Regions from separate parts of the Virgibacillus sp. Bac330 genome, predicted to be linked through region 1. Evidence: a T-box and tRNA genes for the amino acid it is inferred to sense, from the RefSeq annotation. Region 1 holds a T-box; the other holds one or more tRNA genes.
The links. The T-box of region 1 lies ahead of thrS (threonine--tRNA ligase). A T-box ahead of a tRNA ligase gene usually reads a tRNA of that ligase, here a tRNA-Thr.
Positions count from the first base shown of each region.

Region 2: it encodes a tRNA-Thr, which carries the amino acid that the T-box ahead of thrS (threonine--tRNA ligase) is inferred to sense. The anticodon was not compared.

Region 1 is NZ_CP033048.1:3,337,665-3,348,196, forward strand. It holds gene D9780_RS15585 (CHY zinc finger protein) at 8-319, opposite strand; gene D9780_RS15590 (pentapeptide repeat-containing protein) at 342-986, opposite strand; gene D9780_RS15595 (DUF4178 domain-containing protein) at 1,274-1,783, shown strand; gene D9780_RS15600 (PspA/IM30 family protein) at 1,816-2,484, shown strand; gene D9780_RS15605 (DUF4247 domain-containing protein) at 2,622-3,221, shown strand; gene D9780_RS15610 (DUF350 domain-containing protein) at 3,523-3,918, shown strand; gene D9780_RS15615 (polyamine aminopropyltransferase) at 4,073-5,638, shown strand; gene thrS (threonine--tRNA ligase) at 6,131-8,047, opposite strand; T-box leader at 8,342-8,567, opposite strand; gene D9780_RS15625 (hypothetical protein) at 8,805-9,533, opposite strand.
Region 2 is NZ_CP033048.1:2,498,018-2,508,549, reverse strand. It holds gene D9780_RS11670 (hydantoinase/oxoprolinase family protein) at 1-2,038, shown strand, start outside; gene D9780_RS11665 (hydantoinase B/oxoprolinase family protein) at 2,038-3,999, shown strand; tRNA gene D9780_RS11660 (tRNA-Thr) at 4,304-4,376, opposite strand; gene D9780_RS11655 (DinB family protein) at 4,573-5,085, shown strand; gene D9780_RS11650 (glycoside hydrolase family 13 protein) at 5,173-6,954, opposite strand; gene D9780_RS11645 (sugar ABC transporter substrate-binding protein) at 7,221-8,501, shown strand; gene D9780_RS11640 (sugar ABC transporter permease) at 8,615-9,913, shown strand; gene D9780_RS11635 (sugar ABC transporter permease) at 9,919-10,532, shown strand, end outside.

The sequences.
Region 1 (10,532 bases):
AGATTTTCTAAGCAAAATATAAATGGTGATGTAAGCTGCAACCTTCATTAAATAGCGAGCCACAGTTTTTGCATTGTTTCATCTGCAAATATTGCTCTATAGTAAATTCTGTTTTGCAAACGCCACATAAGATAGCTTTCTGATCAAATTGATGTTTGGGCCATACTTTTATTTCATGGTTTTCCGCTTCTAGATGGCATTTATAGCAAGAATAATATTTTTGACAGCACTTAAATTTAATCGCAATAATATCTTTGTTTGAATGATAATGCACACATCGCGTTTCTCCATCCACGAATTGTCCAAAAACAGGTAACATACGATCCTCCACTTTCTCCACCTTATTTTTGCTTAACAGACACGCCAAATAATTGAATGAAAGAGATCGCTTGCTCTGGAGATATAATTGCACCACGTAATTCCTTTTCCGATAGATGAATATTTGTATAAGAGCATTTACTAAGATCCACTCCTTTTAAAGAAGTAAAATTAAAAGACACATCATCCAACACGACATTGTCTAACTGTATATAGTCAAGTTTCGTATCGATAAACTGACTGCCTTTTAAAAGGCAGTCTACTAGTTCACCATCACGTAAAATAGCATTTTCAAACAACGTATAAGGTGCTTCACATGCTATAAATCGTACATCTTGCATATCTGTTTGACTAAAATTCACACCAGCTAATTTGCAATTGCGAAATTCAACACGACGAAAACGAGCCCCTTGAAAATCTATTTGCGACAAATCACATGTATCAAAAAGCACATTCGTCCAAGATGAAAAAGGGAATTTCGATTGAGGCATGTTTACATTTGTAAAAAATACATCCTCAAATCCCACATGTGATGCAGTAAATGAGCTAGAAGTATGATCATATTTAGCCATTTCAATAAAGCTATTGTCAGTAAGTTCGTTCAACCTCTTTATTAATAGTTCTTCTGGTAAGTCTGGCTTTTGAATAAGGCGTTGTTTGGGTTTCAACTGCAGTCACCTCCGATATGATGTTTTTCCTTCATTATTTTTTAAACTTTCATATTAATTTATTGGCACTCATCCTAGACCATATACCTCTTTACTATAGGTTTATTTTATTATAACTTTACTATATTCCTAATAGAATTCAACAGACAGCAACTACACTTTGTTCCCATATACTTATCGGTGCTGTTTTTAATTTAAAAAAATAAATTTTTTTAAACGTGAAACTTATACATTTTTTATTCGTACTAGTATAATGAAGATACGCTAAGAAAAGTTGAGGTGAGCACATGAGTATATTTGGGCGTTTATTCGGCAATAAAAAAGAAACAGATAAACCTGTTGAGCAAAGAACAATGTTTAATTTGCAAATAAATGATATTGTTACATTTGATCTGGAAGACTATACAGTTGTAGGAAAAATCAGCTACGACGACCATGGTTTCAAGTGGTATGCCTATCAATTACAAGGTACGGATAAAACATTGTGGTTAAGTGTAGAAATGGATGACGAATTGAATCTTGGTATATACGAAAAAATTAAACTCCCCGTTCAAGAACCAATCCCTAAAGAAATATCCTACGAAGGGACTACGTTTTACTTGGATGAATCAGGAAAAGCTCGCGTAGTAGGAACTGGTCGTAGTGAGAACTTAACTGGATTAACTTGTGAATATTACGATTTCTATGATGACTCCGACGAAAAGTCACTTTCTTTAGAAAAATGGGGCAATGAAATTGAGGCGAGCATTGGGTATGAAATTGAAGAGTATGAGTTAAAAATTATTGCTAGTAGTTAAAAAATATTATTAAATAAATGGAGGAATGAAGTATGTTTAAATTTTTTAAACGTATGAAAACTGTTGTAGAATCTGAATTGAATGCAGCTTTGGATAAAGCCGAAGATCCTGTTAAGATGCTAGATCAATTTATGCGCGATATGGAAGAAGACATTCGCGAGGCTGAATCAGCCGTTGCGAAACAAATTGCGAATGAAAAAATGATGCAGCGAAAATATGAAGATGCCAAGAAAATGGTAGAAAAACGTGAAGACCAAGCGATGAAAGCTGTTGAAGCAGGAAATGACGACCTTGCTAAACGCGCGCTAGAAGATAAAAAACTGCATCAACAAACAGCTGATTCCTTAAAAGAATCATACGAACGTGCGAAACAAGATTCTACTACATTACGCCAGAAGCTAGATGAAATGAAAGCTGAATATCAAGAAATGAAATTGAAAAAAGATTCCTTGAAAGCTCGTGCTGAATCGGCAAAAACAAGAACAAAAATGAATCGTACGTTATCAGGTATTGGTAGTGACGAATCCAAACAAGGCTTTGAGCGTATGGAAGAGAAAGTTCTAAAATTCGAAGCGGAAGCAGAAACAAGCGAAGATATGCAAAGCTCCAGTCGTAGTCTTGACGACGAGTTTGAAGAGTTAGAGAAAAGCGACGTTGATGATGAACTAGCTGCCCTTAAGAAAAAGCTTAACAAAGAATAATTGATGGAAAAATAGATGTTATTTACATTCACACACATTCTATATAACAGGAACGAATAAGATAAGGTAGGCGCTCAGAGACAGTGCTTTTTGAGCGCCTTTCCTTACTTAGATTCTCAAAAGAAGAAGGTGAGAATATGAAACGATCACTTTTCTTTATCTTGCTATCTTTACTGCTCTTCTTAGCTGCATGTGGCAGCCAAGCTAGTACTTCCGAGGGAACGTTATTTGAACATGATATTGCAGCATTTATTGATGAAAATTATACCTTTCAAGATGTCATAGCAAGCCAGGAGGACTCCTCTGACATTTCGGAAATATACATAGCTGAAAACAAAGACATTGATGATGTCGTTGACGAACTACGGGAGCATGAAGAACCTGAAAAGCTAAGTGAAAGAAGCGATAATAAACAAGCACTTATATACGATAACTTGTTTGTCATCGTCACAGAAGACGAAGAAGACCCAGATAATTCTACTGTTGAAATTGCAGAACAGCAATTTGTGCGGGATAATTACAACCCAAGCTTTTTTCATGGACTATTTGCCCTTTGGTTATTGGATGAAGTTTTGGACGTTGATGATTGGGGAAAGAAACGCCAAAGCAAATGTAAAAATTCTGGAGACTGTTATGGAGGCTACCATTCCTCTGGCGGCTCCTACAAGAAATCAAGTGATTCTAAATCCATCCGCTCTTCATCTGTTCGCGGCGGAGGTCCAGGTGCTGGTAAATAAACAATGCGCTATATGACAGCATCTAGCCTACCGCACATTAAAAAACTTGGCTTGTCGCCAAGTCTTATGGCGAATGACATCGTTTTTCTTATATTATAACCCTTAAACTTTCCTATAGTACAATGAAAGTACGATGACGGCTTTTTAAAGCCACTCATGTGTTAAACACTATTCATTTTAACGCTCTATTACTTTCCACTTTACTACCATTAGAATAAAGCCTAGAAAGAAACACGTTTTCTTATAAAACTATAAAACTTTATACTCTCAGGAGAGTATAAGTAAAGAAAGGATGAACATCATGGAGCCATTTGTATCTACGTTAATATACTTTTTCGTTTCCATTGCCATTGTTCTTGTTGGCTTAGTTATTTTTGAATTACTTACACAAAAATATAAAGACTGGGATGAGGTTCTAAAAGGAAATCATGCCGTTGCATTATCCATCGGTGGTAAGATTGTCGGGATTTGTATTGTGCTAGCATTCTCCATTTATAACAGCGCCGATGTTGTTGAAACATTGATTTGGGGCGGCGTTGGGATCGTTCTACAAATGATTGCGTACTTATTATTTCAATTATTTACACGTACATTCTCTGTGGAAGAACAGCTACAAAAGGGAAATATTGCGGTAGGAATTATTAGCATGTCTGTTTCCATCGGTCTTGGATTTGTAATTGGCGCATCGATTACATAAGATATGTAGCACGCTTTATAGAAGGCTGACTTGCTATTGATTTTTTAATATCAAGTTGCGTTTTTTCATTGCAATCGACTTCTTGTAGTCGATTGCCTTTTCTTTTAAACTAAGAAAAGACGATTTCATTTGATATGAGTAAAAAGTTGTTATTATGAGGAGACTTACCGTGAATCAGTTAAGCATAAAACAAAGCAAAGCAATCTATTGGGCATCTGGTATCGTATCCATATGCGGCATTATTTTTGAAGTTTTATTCGGGGCGGCAGGTTCCTATCTTTTAGGTGATGGCGTAAAACAATATACGCTAACCATTTCCTTGTTCTTAACTGGAATGGGTATTGGTGCCTCCCTTAGTGAACGTGTCACCAAAAACTTAGTCCTCTCGTTTGTATGGATTGAATATACCATTGGCATTATCGGTGGGTTCTCCACTTTTATCTTATTTGGCGTTACTGCATTCTTAAGCTCAGGAATGGACGCTTTCTTTCTCTACTTTATAACATTAGTCGTTGGTGCATTAACGGGAGTCGAACTTCCTATTTTAATTCGCAAAGCAAACGACATTGGCGTTACACTACAAAAGAGTACGGCACGTGTCCTTTTCTCTGACTATGCTGGTGGTTTAATCGGAGGCTTATTGTTTGTCTACTTATTTAGACCGCAATTTGGACTTGTGAAAACAGCCTTTATTGTAGCGCTCATTAATGTCATCGTTGCTTTATGGATTTTAGTCTATTTTAAAGCAGAAATAAAAACATTTAAGCGTCATTTTATTGCGGGAATATGCATTTTCCTCGTTTTAGTTATGGGCGTATTATTTGGCGAAAAAACAGCTTTCTTATTTGAACAAAAGCTATACAATGATCCTATTATATATAACGAGCAAAGTAGCTACCAGCAAGTTATTTTAACGAAAGAACAAGGAGATTTACGATTATTTCTTGATGGACAATTGCAATTCAGCTCAGAAGACGAATATCGTTACCATGAAGTACTTGTGCATCCAACGATGGCAACAGCTTCATCGAATGACAATGTCCTCGTTTTAGGCGGAGGAGATGGACTTGCTTTACGCGAGATTCAAAAATACGACGCTGTCAAATCGATGACACTTGTCGACCTCGATCCGAGTGTAACAAAGCTTGGCAAAGAGAACCATGAAATAACCGAACTGAACGATAACGCGTTTGCCGACGATCGTGTGCAAACCGTTAACGCTGATGCTTTTAAATACTTGCAAGAGCATAAGGATTTGTACGATGTCATTCTTGTCGATATGCCTGATCCAAACAATGAATCGCTCAATAAATTGTACACCCTTGAATTTTATCAGCTGCTTCGCAATCATTTACGGCCAGGTGGAGCAATCATGGTGCAAGCTACTAGCCCAACCTTTGCAACGGAAGTGTATTGGTCGATTGACAAAACGATCCAAGCAGCTGATCTATACACAGACAATCTCCATGTCGACGTTCCTAGCTTCGGTGATTGGGGGTTTGTCCTAGCAAAAAGAGAAAAATTCACAATTGATGAAGTAGAAATTCCTGTTGATACGAATTTTCTAACTCCTGATGTTCTCGCTGGTTTAACTACATTTGGGAAGGATATTGATGCACAGATCGTTGATGAAAAAGGAAATAACATTTCGTTAGACGTTAATACATTAATCCGACCTACCCTCATCGAAAAATATGAAAAAGCATGGCAAAATTATTAACAAACGAGCAGTTCTTTGTAAAAACTGCTCGTTTGTTTTGTGATTTTTTCGGTTACAGTTACGGTTTATTCTACTTATAGACCGTTGCTCGTTTTTCTTTTTTGCACTCTAGGCCAACGTATGCTGGGAACATGCGGAATCATGGATTCAAAAAGAACAAAGGCTCGGGGCGCCCGGTTAGCAACGTAGCGAGTGGAGCGAATCAAGGAAAGTTTTAGGAATCATGCTCCTGCAACAGGAGTATGCCAGCGCCCTCCGGCAAGCCCGTCTTTAGTCGGCCTTCCTATTTAGAACGAACCGATGATGACTTAGCTTAGGGCAATGGAGTGACGTCGCCTAGTTGCTGGGCACTGGAGCCGGGCGCGGCCCATTCGGTTGTTTGGTTACGTCATAGCATCAAATTTTATGCTTTCTGCTTTCTTATACTATAAACCTTTAAACTTTTATCTTTCCTATAGTGCAAACAGCGTAGCCTTTCAGCAGTATACTTCATTATAACGATCTCTTCTCTACCTGTTGTTTGACCCGAGCTAAAAAGCTATCTAACGGTTCACTTTCGGAAGCTTTACTGCCATACTTTCGAACGTTTACACTTCCTTTTTCTACTTCATCATCGCCTAACACAAGCGTATATGGCACCTTTTGCATTTGCGCTTCTCTTATTTTATATCCTAACTTTTCATCCCGATTATCTATCTCTACTCTAATACCCTGTTGCTTCAATTTGAAGGCTACGGACTTGCAATAGGCTTCATGCACTTTGGAAACAGGAATAATTTGCACTTGAACTGGCGCTAACCAGACTGGAAACGCTCCCGCGAAATGTTCCACTAAAATGCCAAAAAAGCGATCGAGGGAACCATAAATAGCACGATGAATCACGACAGGACGTACTTTTTCATTATGTGCATCAATATAGGATAGATCAAAGTTCTCTGGCATTTGAAAATCGAGTTGGATTGTCGCACATTGGTGACTGCGACCAAGTGCATCTTTAATATGAAAATCAATTTTAGGTCCGTAAAATGCGCCATCTCCTTCATTTAACTGATAAGGAGCCTCTAATTCTTGTAATACATTTTGCAATGCTTGTTCAGAGGACTGCCATAGATGATCCTCCCCCATTGACTTTTCTGGACGGGTAGAAAGCTCGACATCATATGTGAAACCAAATGTTTGATAAACCTGATCAATCAACTGAAACACTTGCGCAATTTCCGCTTCTATTTGGTCTTTTCTAACAAAAATATGCGCATCATCTTGACAGAAAGTACGAACCCGAAGCATCCCATTTAAAGCTCCACTGTATTCATGACGATGTACTTGACCAAATTCGGAAATCCGTATTGGTAAGTCTCGATAGGAATATAGATTATTCTTGTACAGTAACATATGGCCAGGACAATTCATTGGCTTCATCGCAAACTTCGTCTTATCCACTTCCGTAAAATACATATTTTCATGATAATGATCCCAGTGCCCAGACTGTTCCCACAAACGCTGGTTCATCATTAATGGTGTCCGTACCTCATCATAATTCGCTTGTGACTGCACCTCTCGAGAGAAATTTTCTAATTCATTGCGAATGATTTGCCCCTTAGGTAAATAAAATGGCATTCCAGGCGCTTCATCGGAAAACATAAACAACTGTAATTGTTTGCCTAATTTACGATGATCCCGTTTCCTAGCCTCCTCTAAAAAGGCAAGATGTGCTTTTAATTGACTTTGCTTCGGAAATGCATAACCATATATTCGCTGAAGCATCTTTTGATTATTATCGCCACGCCAGTATGCTCCAGAAACATGTGATAGTTGAAATGCCTTTATATATCCTGTACTTGGCAGATGAGGACCACGGCAAAGATCAACAAACTCTCCCTGACGGTAAATGGTGAGCGCTTCTTGTCCATGAATATCTTCTATAAGTTCCAACTTTAATGGTTCATTTCGCTTTGTAAATAGATCCACTGCCTCTTCATATGTTATGATTTCTTTTTCTATTGGTAAATTTTCATGTATAATTGAACGCATTTCCCCTTCAATTCGTTGTAAATCATTTTCGTTCCACGTCTCTTCTAACTTAAAATCATAATAAAAACCGTGCTCGATCGCTGGTCCAATGCCGAGCTTTACGTTTGGATACAATCTTTTCACCGCATGTGCTAGCACATGTGCCGTAGTGTGTCGTAATACTTCAACACCCTCTTTTGTTTCCAACGTATAAAATTCAACGATAGCATCGTTCATCAATTCATAGCTAACATCTACCATCATTCCATTTACTTTAGCTCCAATTGTCCTTTTACCTAAACTGGAACCAATCGATGTAGCAACCTCCTTCACAGTAATACCTTGTGTACATGCTTTTACTTTCCCATCTTTTAATTGTACTTGAATAGGTGATTTCATCATTATAAACCTCCTTGAATGGATAAACATTTTTAAATTAAACCCTTATGTGGGCTTTTATATACCAGCTTAATTAACTTCAAGATTAGCATTGTGATTAGATTTATCTTGCTTTTAGAAAAACTTGGCTTGTTATGGCAAATGGTATAGTTTTTCCTTATACTATAACCCTTAAAACTTTTATACTTTCCTATAGTGGGACAAAGATTGACTCTATTTTTTTCACCCCGTTACGGAGATATTTCTTGTGCAGTAAACCACAAAGCGCAAATAAAAAAACACACGCATCCTCTACATAAGGACGAATGTGTTTTATCCGTGGTTCCACCTAATTTCCCAAGCATCGACCGGTAATGCTTGACTCCATCTGCTGTAACGTAGCAATACGGCGTTGGTTACTCGTATTTCCCCAACACAGCTCATGAGGTGGTACACTATTTTCCATGTCTAGGAAGCTCTCACCTACTCTTCCCTCTCTGCTAGCTGTAAAAATAATGCGTATCCTCTTCATTGCTTTTATGATCTCTTAATTTTTAATAATGCTACACCAAAATGTAAAATAATGCAATAGGTGATGTTGGAAAATTACATTAATAAAGCTCGAAAAATAATAAGTTGAAAAGACGATATAGGTGACTTTCTTGGTCCGGTGGTCGGTTAAGTATGCACTTTTAAAAAAACGTCTTAACACAAATCGGCAACACTTTTAGGAAGTGTGCCGATTCAACGATAAAATTTATTTTATCGCCTACCTTAGTTACCCATTACCTGATGGCGGAAAAGTAAATGATGGTGGAGTACCTATTGCTTTACAACGATTCTGATTTACATCACAAAAATTCCCTTCAGCATCCTTAATCACTGGGCGGGTAACTGTAATAGTAGTGCGTAATATAATTTTCACTAAAATGCCAGCTACGAGTGCCTCACCAGTTGAAGCAACCAATGATATACCTTCTTGAATGAAAATTCCTTCAATTTCTAATGGCGTTTCCTGTACCATATCTTCCGGACAAGCGCCTGGAAAATCGGTATGCGCTTGAAATGGAATGTTTACTACGCCGCCAATAATACCAACTACATCCCCGTCTGTCGTTGTTATACTAATATCTGCAGGTACTATGCCTATATTAACGACTTTATCTTTGATTACTGTAACATTTTGTGTGATTGCATTTAAATTAGGTACAACATTTATAGAAAGAATATTTGTCGTACTTACTCCTTCAAACAAGGTGAGTGGTAGAGATGTTTCCGCTACTTTTTGAACCGTTTTCGTACCGACCAAAGAATTGACTAGAAAACAATCGCTATCTAGCTTTGTTGCTTTAAGTTCTTGCTTTTTAAAATTACAATTACAACTTGCTTGTTTGCAACAATCCTGTTTAAAATCATTTTTATAGCAATCATGCTTTTTATTAAGATTTTGTTTTTTGCATTGGTTACCAGTCATTACAACGCTACCGAAACGTTTTTTAGAGGACATTACATCCTTCCTCCTTTCTTAAGGCAAATATTTTATTCTTTACAAGATTATACTATTAACGAGACATACGGAGTGATTGGACATTAGGGTTAATCATCTAGTAGAGATTGGGTTATAAATAAGCTTTCGACGAACATTTTGCAAAGCTTTTTGAAGGATATTGTAAGCATGTATAGACTAAGCATGTGAAGTTGCGACTTTCTGTACGGGGATGAGCGATTTTCGGACGCGAGTGAGCGCTTTTCTTCGTTCATGAGCGATTACCGGACGCGAGCGAGCGCTTTTCTTTGATCATGAGCGATTCCTAGACGCGAGCGAGCTCTTTTCTTCGTTCATGAGCGATTACCGGACGCGGGCGAGCGCTTTTCTTCGTTCATGAGCGATTTTCAGACGCGAGCGAGCGCTTTTCTTCGTTCATGAGCGATTCCTAGACGCGAGCGAGCTCTTTTCTTCGTTCATGAGCGATTACCGGACGCGAGCGAGCGCTTTTCTTCGTTCATGAGCGATTACCGGACGCGAGCGAGCTCTTTTCTTCGTTCATGAGCGATTACCGGGCGCGAGCGAGCGCTTTTCCTCGATCATGAGCGATTTTCAGACGCGAGCGAGCGCTTTTCTTCGTTCATGAGCGATTACCGGACGGGCGTGAGCGCTTTTCTTCGTTCATGAGCGATTACCGGACGCGAACGAGCGCTTTTCTTTGATCATGAGCGATTCCTAGACGCGAGCGAGCTCTTTTCTTCGTTCATGAGCGATTTTCAGACGCGAACGAGCGCTTTTCTTTGATCATGAGCGATTCCTGAACGGGCGTGAGCGCTTTTCTTCGTTCATGAGCGATTCCTAGACGCGAGCGAGCGCTTTTCTTCGTTCATGAGCGATTCCTGGACGGGCGCGAGCGCTTTTCTTCGTTCATGAGCGATTACCGGACGCGGGCGAGTGTTTTTACAGTAATCATGAGCGACTTCCAAGCTGGAACTAGCAACTTTCTCCGTTGCACCTCAT
Region 2 (10,532 bases), 840 kb from region 1:
AAAATTAAGAGTTGCTGTTGATGTGGGTGGGACGTTTACAGATGTGTTTGTATTCGATGAAGTTAATAAGAAGATTTCTGTAGAGAAAACATCATCTACTCCTGCAAATCCTGATATTGGTGTCATACAAGGGCTGAAAAAGGTTAATATACCTTTTGAAGAGATCAAGGTTTTTTCGCATGGTACGACTGCAGGGACTAATGCTTTAATAGAACGGAAACTTCCTAATACGGCACTAATTACTACGAAAGGATTTCGTGATGCAATAGAAATACGTAGAGGTACAAAATTGGATTTATGGGATGCGTATAACGATGTTGCCCAGCCATATATCAAAAGAAGAGATCGTTTTGAAATTACAGAAAGAACGGATTACGCTGGTGATATCCTTGTTAATGTAAATGAGCAGGAAGTAAAAGCATTAGCACATAAGCTGAAAAAAAGGGGGGTAGAAGCCATTGCTGTTTGTTTTTTAAATGCTTATATCAATGGGGGAAATGAACGTGTAACAAAGGAAATATTACAAGAGCAACTACCAGATGTTTTCATTACTATTTCTAGTGATATTCTTCCAGAAATTTTTGAACATGAGCGGATGAGTACAACAGTAATTAATGCTGTTCTTGGTCCAAAAATAACCAATTATATGAAGACATTGGAAAGTAAATTAGGTGAAAAGGGGTATAAAGGTGAAATTTTAATTATGCATTCTGGAGGTGGTGTGATTACTTCGGAAAATGTACCAAAATACGCGGGACGACTTGCAAGTTCGGGTATTGCTGCTGGAGCAATTGCAAGTAAACATATTGCAAGTTTATGCGGGTATAAGAATGCCATTGGATTAGATATGGGCGGAACAAGTACGGATATTTCTTTAGTTTATGATGGAAATTTGAAAATGACAAAAGAATGGTATATCGAATATGGGTATCCAATAGGATTTCCAAGTATTGAACTGATGACAATTGGTGCAGGGGGAGGGAGTTTAGCTTGGATTGATGCAGGTGGTTCTCTGAGAAATGGTCCAGAGAGTGCTGGTTCATTTCCTGGCCCTGCGAGTTATGGAAAAGGTGGAACACAGCCTACAAACACCGATGCGAATTTGGTATTAGGTCGGCTCAGCAACTCCCTATTAAATGGCGAGATGCAGTTAAAAAAAGAACAAGCTGTTCAATCGCTGCAACCAATATGTGAAACGTTTGGCTATACTTCTCTGGAAGCCGCAGACGCGATATTAAATGTAGCTAATGCTAACATGAGTGATGCGCTTCGTCTTATTTCGGTTAGAAAGGGCTATGACCCAAGAGACTTCGTATTAGTTGCTTTTGGTGGAGCAGGAGGATTGCATAGCGCTTATCTAGCAAAAGAACTGCATATTCCTCATGTTATTATACCCACCTATCCTGGTGTTGCAGCTGCATACGGCTGTTTACTTGTTGATTACCGCCACGATATAACCCAAACTTATGTAGCCAATATGGAAGATGTGGATCAAGAAGATTTAAATAAGGCATTTGCTAAATTAGAGCAAAAGGGAATAGAGTTATTAAAAAAGGAAAAGGTCTCCGTACAAAACATGCAATTGATTCGGCATTTGGAAATGCGTTACTCCGGTCAATGGAGGTCGCTAGCTGTCACTGTCAATCGTCCAATCGTTTCTTTAAGTAGTGCTTTAGACAAGTTTCACCAAGAACATGAGCGGGCATTCGCCTTCTCGAATCCAGATCAAAAGGTAGAAATTTATGGATTACGTGTTGAGGCTATTGGGACGGTACCTAAACCAGAACTAGCAAAAGAGGAGCCTTCAGGGAATTTAGAAAATGCTTTAAAGGAATATCGTCATGTTTATTTTAAGGAAGAAGATGGTTTAGTTCGTACACCAATATATAAACGGTCACTTCTCCCAGTAGATAGCTTTATACATGGACCTGCAATTGTCGAACAGCTAGATACGACAATTATTATTCCGCCACAGTTTACCGCTACCGTTGATGAGTATAAAAATATAATTATTCATGTGAATATAGGGGGAGCGTGATGGAAGTGATGAAAAACAATTCTTTAGATCCAGTAACATTTGAAGTGTTAAAGAATAGTTTTATTAATTTAGTTGATCAGATGTCGGAACAGATAATACGAACGTGTTATTCGTTTGTTATATATAATCGAGATTTTAGTTCTGCATTATGTGACGCTAATGGGAATATTGTAATGCAAGGTACGCAGGATATCGCTGTTCATGTAGGCACTTTACATTTAACTGCAAAAGCAATTATTGAAGATTTTCAAGAGGATATTCACCCCGGGGACGTATTTCTCATTAATGATCCTTATCGTGGGGGGACTCATTTTAGTGATGTTAGGGTGATAAGACCGGTTTTCTACCGGAAAACACTGATTGCATTTATCCAGTCAAATGGTCACTGGGCTGATGTTGGTGGAGGTATGCCTGGATCTTTTGATGTTAGCTCTAAGGCTCATTTTGGAGAAGGTGTTCGCATACCTCCAACTCGAATTTGGAGTAAGGGTAACTATTTGAAAGATGTAGCTAATCTTATTGTGAGCAATATGCGGGTGCCAGAAGAACGGTTTGGAGATTTACGTTCTCAGGTAGAAGCAACAAAAGTAGCGGAAAAAGAGCTTCTCAGATTAATAGATAAATATACAATAGATAAAGTATTATTAGCATTTGCTGAAGTTCAAAACTATGTAGAACGATTAACCAGAGAGAAATTAAAGCAGCTTCCAAACGGAACATGGGAAACAATAGATTATATTGATATGGATCCAGATTTTGGAGACGGAATGATTCCTATTAAAGTAAAATTATCTATTAAAGATGATCAAATTGTTTATGATTTGGATGGGACACATTCCACTATTGGTTGTTTTTTGAATGCAACTTTTGGTTCCTCACTTTCGGGTCTATATGCTGGGACGAAAACGTTTTTTCCTGATATACCATTAAACTCTGGCTTCTATCGCGTTATAGAAGCAAGTTTACCAAAAGGTTCCGTTGTTCATGCAGATTGGCCAGTGGCTGTATCTGGTTTTTGTTCAGGACCATTTGAGAAAATTATGAATGCTTGCTTTGAGTTGTGGTCACATATTATGCCGGAAAAAGCGCTAGCATGTTCTTTTAATTTAGAGTATTTATTAATTGGAGGATGGGATCAAAGAGAAGGATATAATCAATTTTTTATGTGGTATGACTGGATGGTCGGTGGCCACGGTGGTCGTATAAGTAAAGATGGGGCGAATGCTATGTCACCAGTCTTTGGAGCGGGGTTGAGTGTGCAACCTTGTGAAGGTCAAGAGCGTTTAACCCCTGTGATTACATCTTATCATAAAATTATGACTGATTCTGGAGGACCCGGTGAATATCGCGGAGGGTGTGGAGTTGAGAAAGGGGGAACACTAACGGCGATTCAAGATGCTGTTATGTCTGTATGTTGTGACCGTTCAAGATCAGTTACATGGGGGATCTTTGGCGGTTTGCCGTCAAACCCGCACGGAAATTGGTTAAATCCTCAAACAGATAAAGAAGAATTTTTAGGTGCTTTTTTTTCTAATGTTTCATTAAAAGAAGGGGATAGATTTACAAGACCATCAGCTGGAGGAGGCGGACTTGGCGACCCACTAAAACGTAATCCACAATCGGTATTAGAAGATGTTAAAGATGGCTACGTTTCTATTGCTCGTGCAGAAAAAGATTATGGCGTGGTTATCAAGGCAATTGATCCTGATGTTGATCATTATGAAATTTTACAAGAAGAAACCAGCAGTATGCGCAATTATATAAGAGAAAATAGAAAGGTGTGGCTAACAGAAGACCCACAAAATGTAATTATAAAGTATAGAGATGGGATAATAGGGAAATTAGACTTAATTCGTCAATATGGCGTAATTATTGATTTTTCAACAAACACTGTTTTGGAAAAAACAACGCAACAGTTTCGAGAGATGCTTCACAAGCGCTCAGTAGCTTATTGGGAATAGAGAAATCATCTGTGGTGGGATTTTTATAAGTATTATCTATATCAGCTAAGTTAGGAAAAAATGAGACATAGCAAATTACAAAGGCTAATATGCTATGTCTTGTTTGCGGAAAATATGCTTTATGCACATTTTTTTAATCAGTCTTAACTTAAAATGTTTAATTATTACAGTAATCTAATAAATCCAATATCACCAAAATTAGTATAGATTTAGTCGGCAGATTGGTCGGCAAAAAAATGATTGAAAATAAAAATGCTGCTCTTGAATTTATCAAGAACAGCATTGTATCAATACTTGCCAAATATGCTGGTGAGAGGATTCGAACCTCCGACCCCTTCATTACGAGTGAAGTGCACTACCAACTGTGCTACACCAGCAAAGGTATTACATAAAATATAATACTCCTATCATTTTTATTCATCAACCCTTTTCCTCATAGAAATAATAATCCCAAAAGAAGGACTTTTGTGTAAATTTGGAGAATATGTATGATTGACGTTTGGGTACTAATGGTTTACCTATACAAAATAAAAAAATTATATCGAATTATATCGGGAGTGGGGAGGAAGAACGATGGAAAGTACGAAAGCGTTAGTTCATGCATTTGCTGCATGCAATAATTGGGTAAGTGAACGAACCAAAGGGCCTGAAAAGGACATGTTTCAAGCAATTGCAAAAGGAAAATGGTCGACAGCAGAGATTATTAGTCATATGACTTTTTGGGATAGGTACATTCTTGAAGAAATGCTTCCAAAAATGAAGCAAGATGCTACTATTCAGAGCGTGGACTTTGAAATAATCAACACGCCAGCCTCTGCATATGCAAGGAGTGGTGTATCTGCAAAACATCTCATTGAGCAAAAAATGATTACGCGTGAAAAATTAGTTTTTGCTGTAAAACAGAAAACAGAAGCTGAATTTTTTGCAAACTTCACATTAAACGGCGAGAAAATGGATCAATATTCTGGTTATCCACACACATTATTTAATTATATTGCCGTATTTATTTGGCATGATAATCACCACAAACAACAAATTCATTCATTTCTGTTGCATAAAGCAGGTGGACAAATCGAGTTATCTTAAGATACTATCAGCCATATACGAAACATGGAAGCCATCCTATAGTACGAAAAAGCCTTTTGAGAAACCACCTCAAAAGGCTTTGCAATACTATTTTTTAGATTCGAAAACACGATAGGCAAGAGCTGGTACAGTTAGTGGTTCTGATATATTTATACATTCTTTCTTTACACCATTTGAAAGGGAAGAAATGCTCCATTCATTCACTTGTTCTGTTGCTTTAAAAATACAAGTATTTGAGACGTTAGCTTCTTTTTCGCCTGTATTTAACAGAAAGATAAGACGTTTTTGTTCATCATATTTTTCATAGGCAATCGTGTTGGTGTTATCATCGGCATATAAAAAACGAAATGAAGCGTCATTTCCGAATAAAGGCTCCGTTTTACGTAAACGAATCAGTCCTTGTACATAGGTGAATAGCTCTCGATTTTGATTTTCTTCATCCCATTCCATACAAGCACGGCAACCTGGATCATGCCCTCCGCTCATGCCAATTTCATCTCCGTAATAGATGCATGGAGTTCCTGAGAAGGAAAACTGGAGCAGGTAAAGCAATTTAATACGGTCGATATTTTCGTTAGCTATCGTTAAAATTCTTGGTGTATCATGACTATCTAATAAATTAAATGCCACTTCATTTACATTCCTTGGGTACATATGCAATACTTTTGTAATCGCATTTTTAAATGTAGTTGCAGCCATTGTATTTTTGGCAATGAAGTCGATAACCCCATTCGTAAATGGATAATTCATAACAGCATCAAACTGGTCGCCTTGCAGCCAAGGCATGGAATCATGCCAAATTTCACCCAATATATAAGCATCTGGCTTTGCTTCTTTAACGGTACGACGAAAATCGCGCCAGAAACTGTGATCCACTTCATTAGCTACATCTAGTCTCCAACCATCAATATCAAATTCCTCTATCCAGTAACGCGCAACTTTTAATAGATAGTCTTTTACTTCCTGATTTTCCGTATTTAGTTTAGGCATTGATGCGACAAATCCAAATGTGTCGTAGTTTGGTTGTGGCTCTGTAACGACAGGGAAATTCCAAATATGAAACCAATCCTTGTACTTGGAATGCTCTTGGTTTTCCAATACATCTTGAAACGGTGGAAAGTAATAGCCACTATGATTAAATACGGCATCAAGCATTACTTTAATCCCTCGATCGTGGCAAGCTTCCACTAGCTTTTTAAACGTTTGTTTATCACCAAACTGCGGATCGATCTCCATATAATCCATGGTATCGTATTTATGATTGGAATAGGCTTTAAATATTGGTGTGAAATAAATGCCTGTTATTCCTAAACTTTCAAGGTGATCTAAATGGTTAATAACTCCTTGAAAGTCCCCGCCAAAAAAGTTTGTTGTTGAGGGATTGGTAGATCCCCAAGGTAAAGCGCCTTCAGGATTTAGAGTTTCATCTCCGTTTGCAAATCGTTCAGGGAAAATTTGATACCAAACCGTATCTTTCACCCATTCTGGTGCTTGAAATACATCGGCTGCATTTAAAAATGGAAAGCAAAAATAGTTAGCGATATCTTTTGGAGGGTTGTCAAAAATGCCACTTTCCCCATAAAAGCACGTTTCTGATCCATCACTGCAAATAAAAGCATAACGTAAACGTTTGAATAGTGGTCGAATGGCAATAAACCAATAATCATGGAAATCTGTAGAACCCGTTTTAACCATTGAATTCGTTTCCCTTTGCCACTCGTCATTTTTCCAGTTGTATGGGTCGCCAAATACAAGCTGTACTGTTTTCATATCGTCTTTCTTTGTTTGTAGAACAATGTGCAGTGTTTCTTTGTCGTAGGCATAAGCGAAGTTATTTTTAGGCCTATGATAGATTGCTTCTTTGATCAATATAATTCCTCCTTGGTTAAAACGTTTGCGCTAAAAATGATCAAAAATAAGTTTTTGACTAAAATACAGATAACTATAAATAAATAGCATCATATAAAGCACAGTTATGAAAGCGTTATCTATACTAAAATAAAAGTTTTTTTGATGAAAAAACTTGTTGCAATTTAATAGCTTTGTTGTATAATGAAATCACAGTACTGGTGCAAACGATTTCACTAAAATGCACAGTATTGCAGACTATATTACATCCTTTAGGAGGGTTAAATATGAAAAAAGGTTTACTTTATTTACTTGCAATGATCTTATTTGTTAGCGTTTTAGCTGCCTGTGGTCCAGATGATGCTCAAAAATCTGAAGGAGAAAAGGAAGCTACTAAATCAGGAGAGATGCCAGAGAAGCCTGAAAAACTGAAACTTTGGGTAAATGCGGAAGAAAAACAAGAAGAAGCATTAAAAGAAATGACAGCAGGCTACACAAAAGAAACAGGAATAGAAATAGAAATGGTGCCTGTAGATATGCTAGAGCAAATTGAAAAATTAGATGTTGAAGGCCCAGCCGGAAATGGTCCAGACGTCATTTTTCAGCCGCACGATAGAATTGGTGATTTAGTACTTAGGGGATTAGTAGACCCAGTAGATTTGGGAGATGTTGCAAAAGAATATACAGATACAGCTTTGGAAGCGATGCAATACGATGGAGAATATTGGGGATATCCAGCTGTAGCTGAGACGTATGCTATGTATTACAATAAATCTCGCGTTGAAGAAACACCGGAAACAATGGAGCAAATTATGGAAATAGCTGAAAGAGACACGGATTCTAATAAAGATGAATTTGGCTTTTTAATGGAAGCGGCTAACTTATATTTTGTATACCCTTTCTTCTCGGGAAACGGAGCGTATGTGTTTGCGAATGAAGATGGAAACTATGATATTACAGATATTGGTTTAAATAATGAAGGCGCTTTAAAAGGTGGGGAATTAGTTTCTGAATGGTTTGATAAAGAATACATCCCACAGGATTTAACTCCAGATATAATGAATGGACTGTTCCAAGAAGGAAAAGTATCAACGATTATTAACGGACCTTGGATGGTACGTGATTACTCGGAAGCGCTTGGAGATGATTTAGCTACGGTTCCGCTACCTAAATTGGAAAATGGAGAAAATCCAAAATCATTTGTAGGCGTGAAATCGTATATGCTTTCCTTCTACTCAGAAAATAAAGAATGGGCTCAGGATTTAATGGCTTATTTGACAAACTTTGAAAGTTCTATGACATATTACGATATTGCTGGAGAACTACCTGCTCGTAAAGATGCAATGGAAGATCCAATTATTGCCGATGACCCAATTTATTCTGCATTTGCAGAACAAACACAATACGGTGAGCCGATGCCTAGTGTTCCTGCCATGCAGCAAGTATGGGAGCCGTTCAATGATGGTCTAAACTTCATTTCAAAAGGTGAACCTGTGAAAGAAGTGTTGGATGAAGCAGTTGAAATAATTAAAGAACAAATAGAGGCTTCAAGAGTCAAGGAGAAATAAGTTATATAGGGGCATAGTCCCCTATATAACGTAATTTAGAATTTGTTAAAAAAGAGTGAAAAAGAAACGAACCAGCTTTATAGTTGGTAGTTTGTGATTGGAGGAGAAACGGGATGGCTACTGAAAAAAATGATACCAACGCCCGAAGAATACAGCCTCGTACATTAGCAATGATATTATCTATTATCATACCTGGATTAGGGCAAATGTATAATAGAAGGTTTTTAAAAGGATGCATATTTTTAATTGTAACGATTTCTTTTTTAGTAACCACATGGAATTTTATTGATATTGGGATATGGGGGCTATTCACGCTTGGAACGATTCCGCGTGAGCACCATTCGATCCAACTGCTTATACAGGGTTTAATTTCGTTAATTATTCTCTCATTTGGAATAGCGATCTATGTTTATAATATAAAAGACGCTCGTGCTGATGCTATAGCTAGAGAGCATAATCGTCCTAATCCCACATTATTACAAGGTGTGAAAAACTTTTACAATAATGGTTTTCCATATTTTATGATTTTGCCTGGTCTATTAATGCTTTTATTTATTGTGGTTGTACCTTTATTGTTTATGCTCGCATTAGCCTTTACAGATTATAACCAATATAATGCGCCTCCGCGTAATTTATTAAGTTGGGTCGGTTTCGAGAACTTTGTTAACTTAACAAAAATAGATATATGGAAAGACACATTCTTAAGTGTTTTTACATGGACAGTTGTTTGGACAGTTGTTGCTACAACATTCCAAATTGTATTGGGACTATTTTTAGCATTGTTAGTGAACGATCCGAGAATTAAATTTAAACGAACAATACGGACATTTTTAATATTACCTTGGGCAGTTCCAGCTTTTGTGTCGATTTTAATTTTTTCCGCACTATTTAACCCTACCTTTGGAGCGATCAATAGGGACATTTTAAGTCAATTTAATGTAATAATTCCTTGGTTATCCGATCCGTTTTGGGCAAAAATCGCTTTAATTATGATTCAAACGTGGCTTGGATTTCCATTTGTGTTTGCTTTATTTACAGGTGTATTGCAAAGCGTTCCTCGAGATATGTATGAAGCTGCAGATGTAGATGGAGGTACGCGTTGGCAAAAATTACGTTATATTACATTACCGCATATTTTATTTGCCACAGCTCCATTGTTAATTATGCAATATGCAGGAAACTTTAATAACTTTAATATTATTTACTTATTTAATGAAGGTAACCCTGCTGTGAGAGGCCAAAATGCTGGGGGTACAGATATCTTAATATCGTGGGTGTATAAACTAACGTTTGAGTCTAATAACTATAATATGGCTGCTGCTATTACAATTATAATGGGATTAATTATCTCTGTATTTGCCTTTTTCCAATTTAGAAAGACAGCTTCATTTAAAGAGGAGGGACGTTACTAATGGCTATGTCACGTAAGAAAAAATCGAGGATAGAAGTAACGTTTATCTATATCTTTTTCCTAATTATGTTTGTAATTATTGGCTATCCATTATTTTGGGCTTTAATGATGAGTTTAAATGAAGGTTCGAATATGCTCGTAACGGATTTATTTCCAAAGAACCCAACGTTAGAACATTATAAATGGTTGTTTACTGACCCAAACAGTGATTATGTAATTTGGTATAAGAACAGCCTTTATGTTGCAGTTATTAATTCTATAGGGTCCGTTGTAATTACATCTTTGATTGCTTATGCTTTTTCTAGATACAAATTTGTTGGTAGAAAATATGGTTTGTATATGTTTTTATTGTTACAAATGTTTCCTGCTTTAATGGGGATGGTTGCTTTGTACATTCTATTAAATACGATTGGCTTAACCGATTCTCTCTATGGTTTAATGTTAATCTATTTAGGTGGGCAAATTCCTTTTAACGCATGGTTGGTGAAAGGGTACTTTGATACGATACCTAAAGAATTGGACGAAGCGGCAAAAATAGATGGGGCAGGTCATTTGAAAATATTTTGGACGATTATGTTACCATTGGCCAAGCCTATTTTAGCCGTTGTCGCATTATTTAA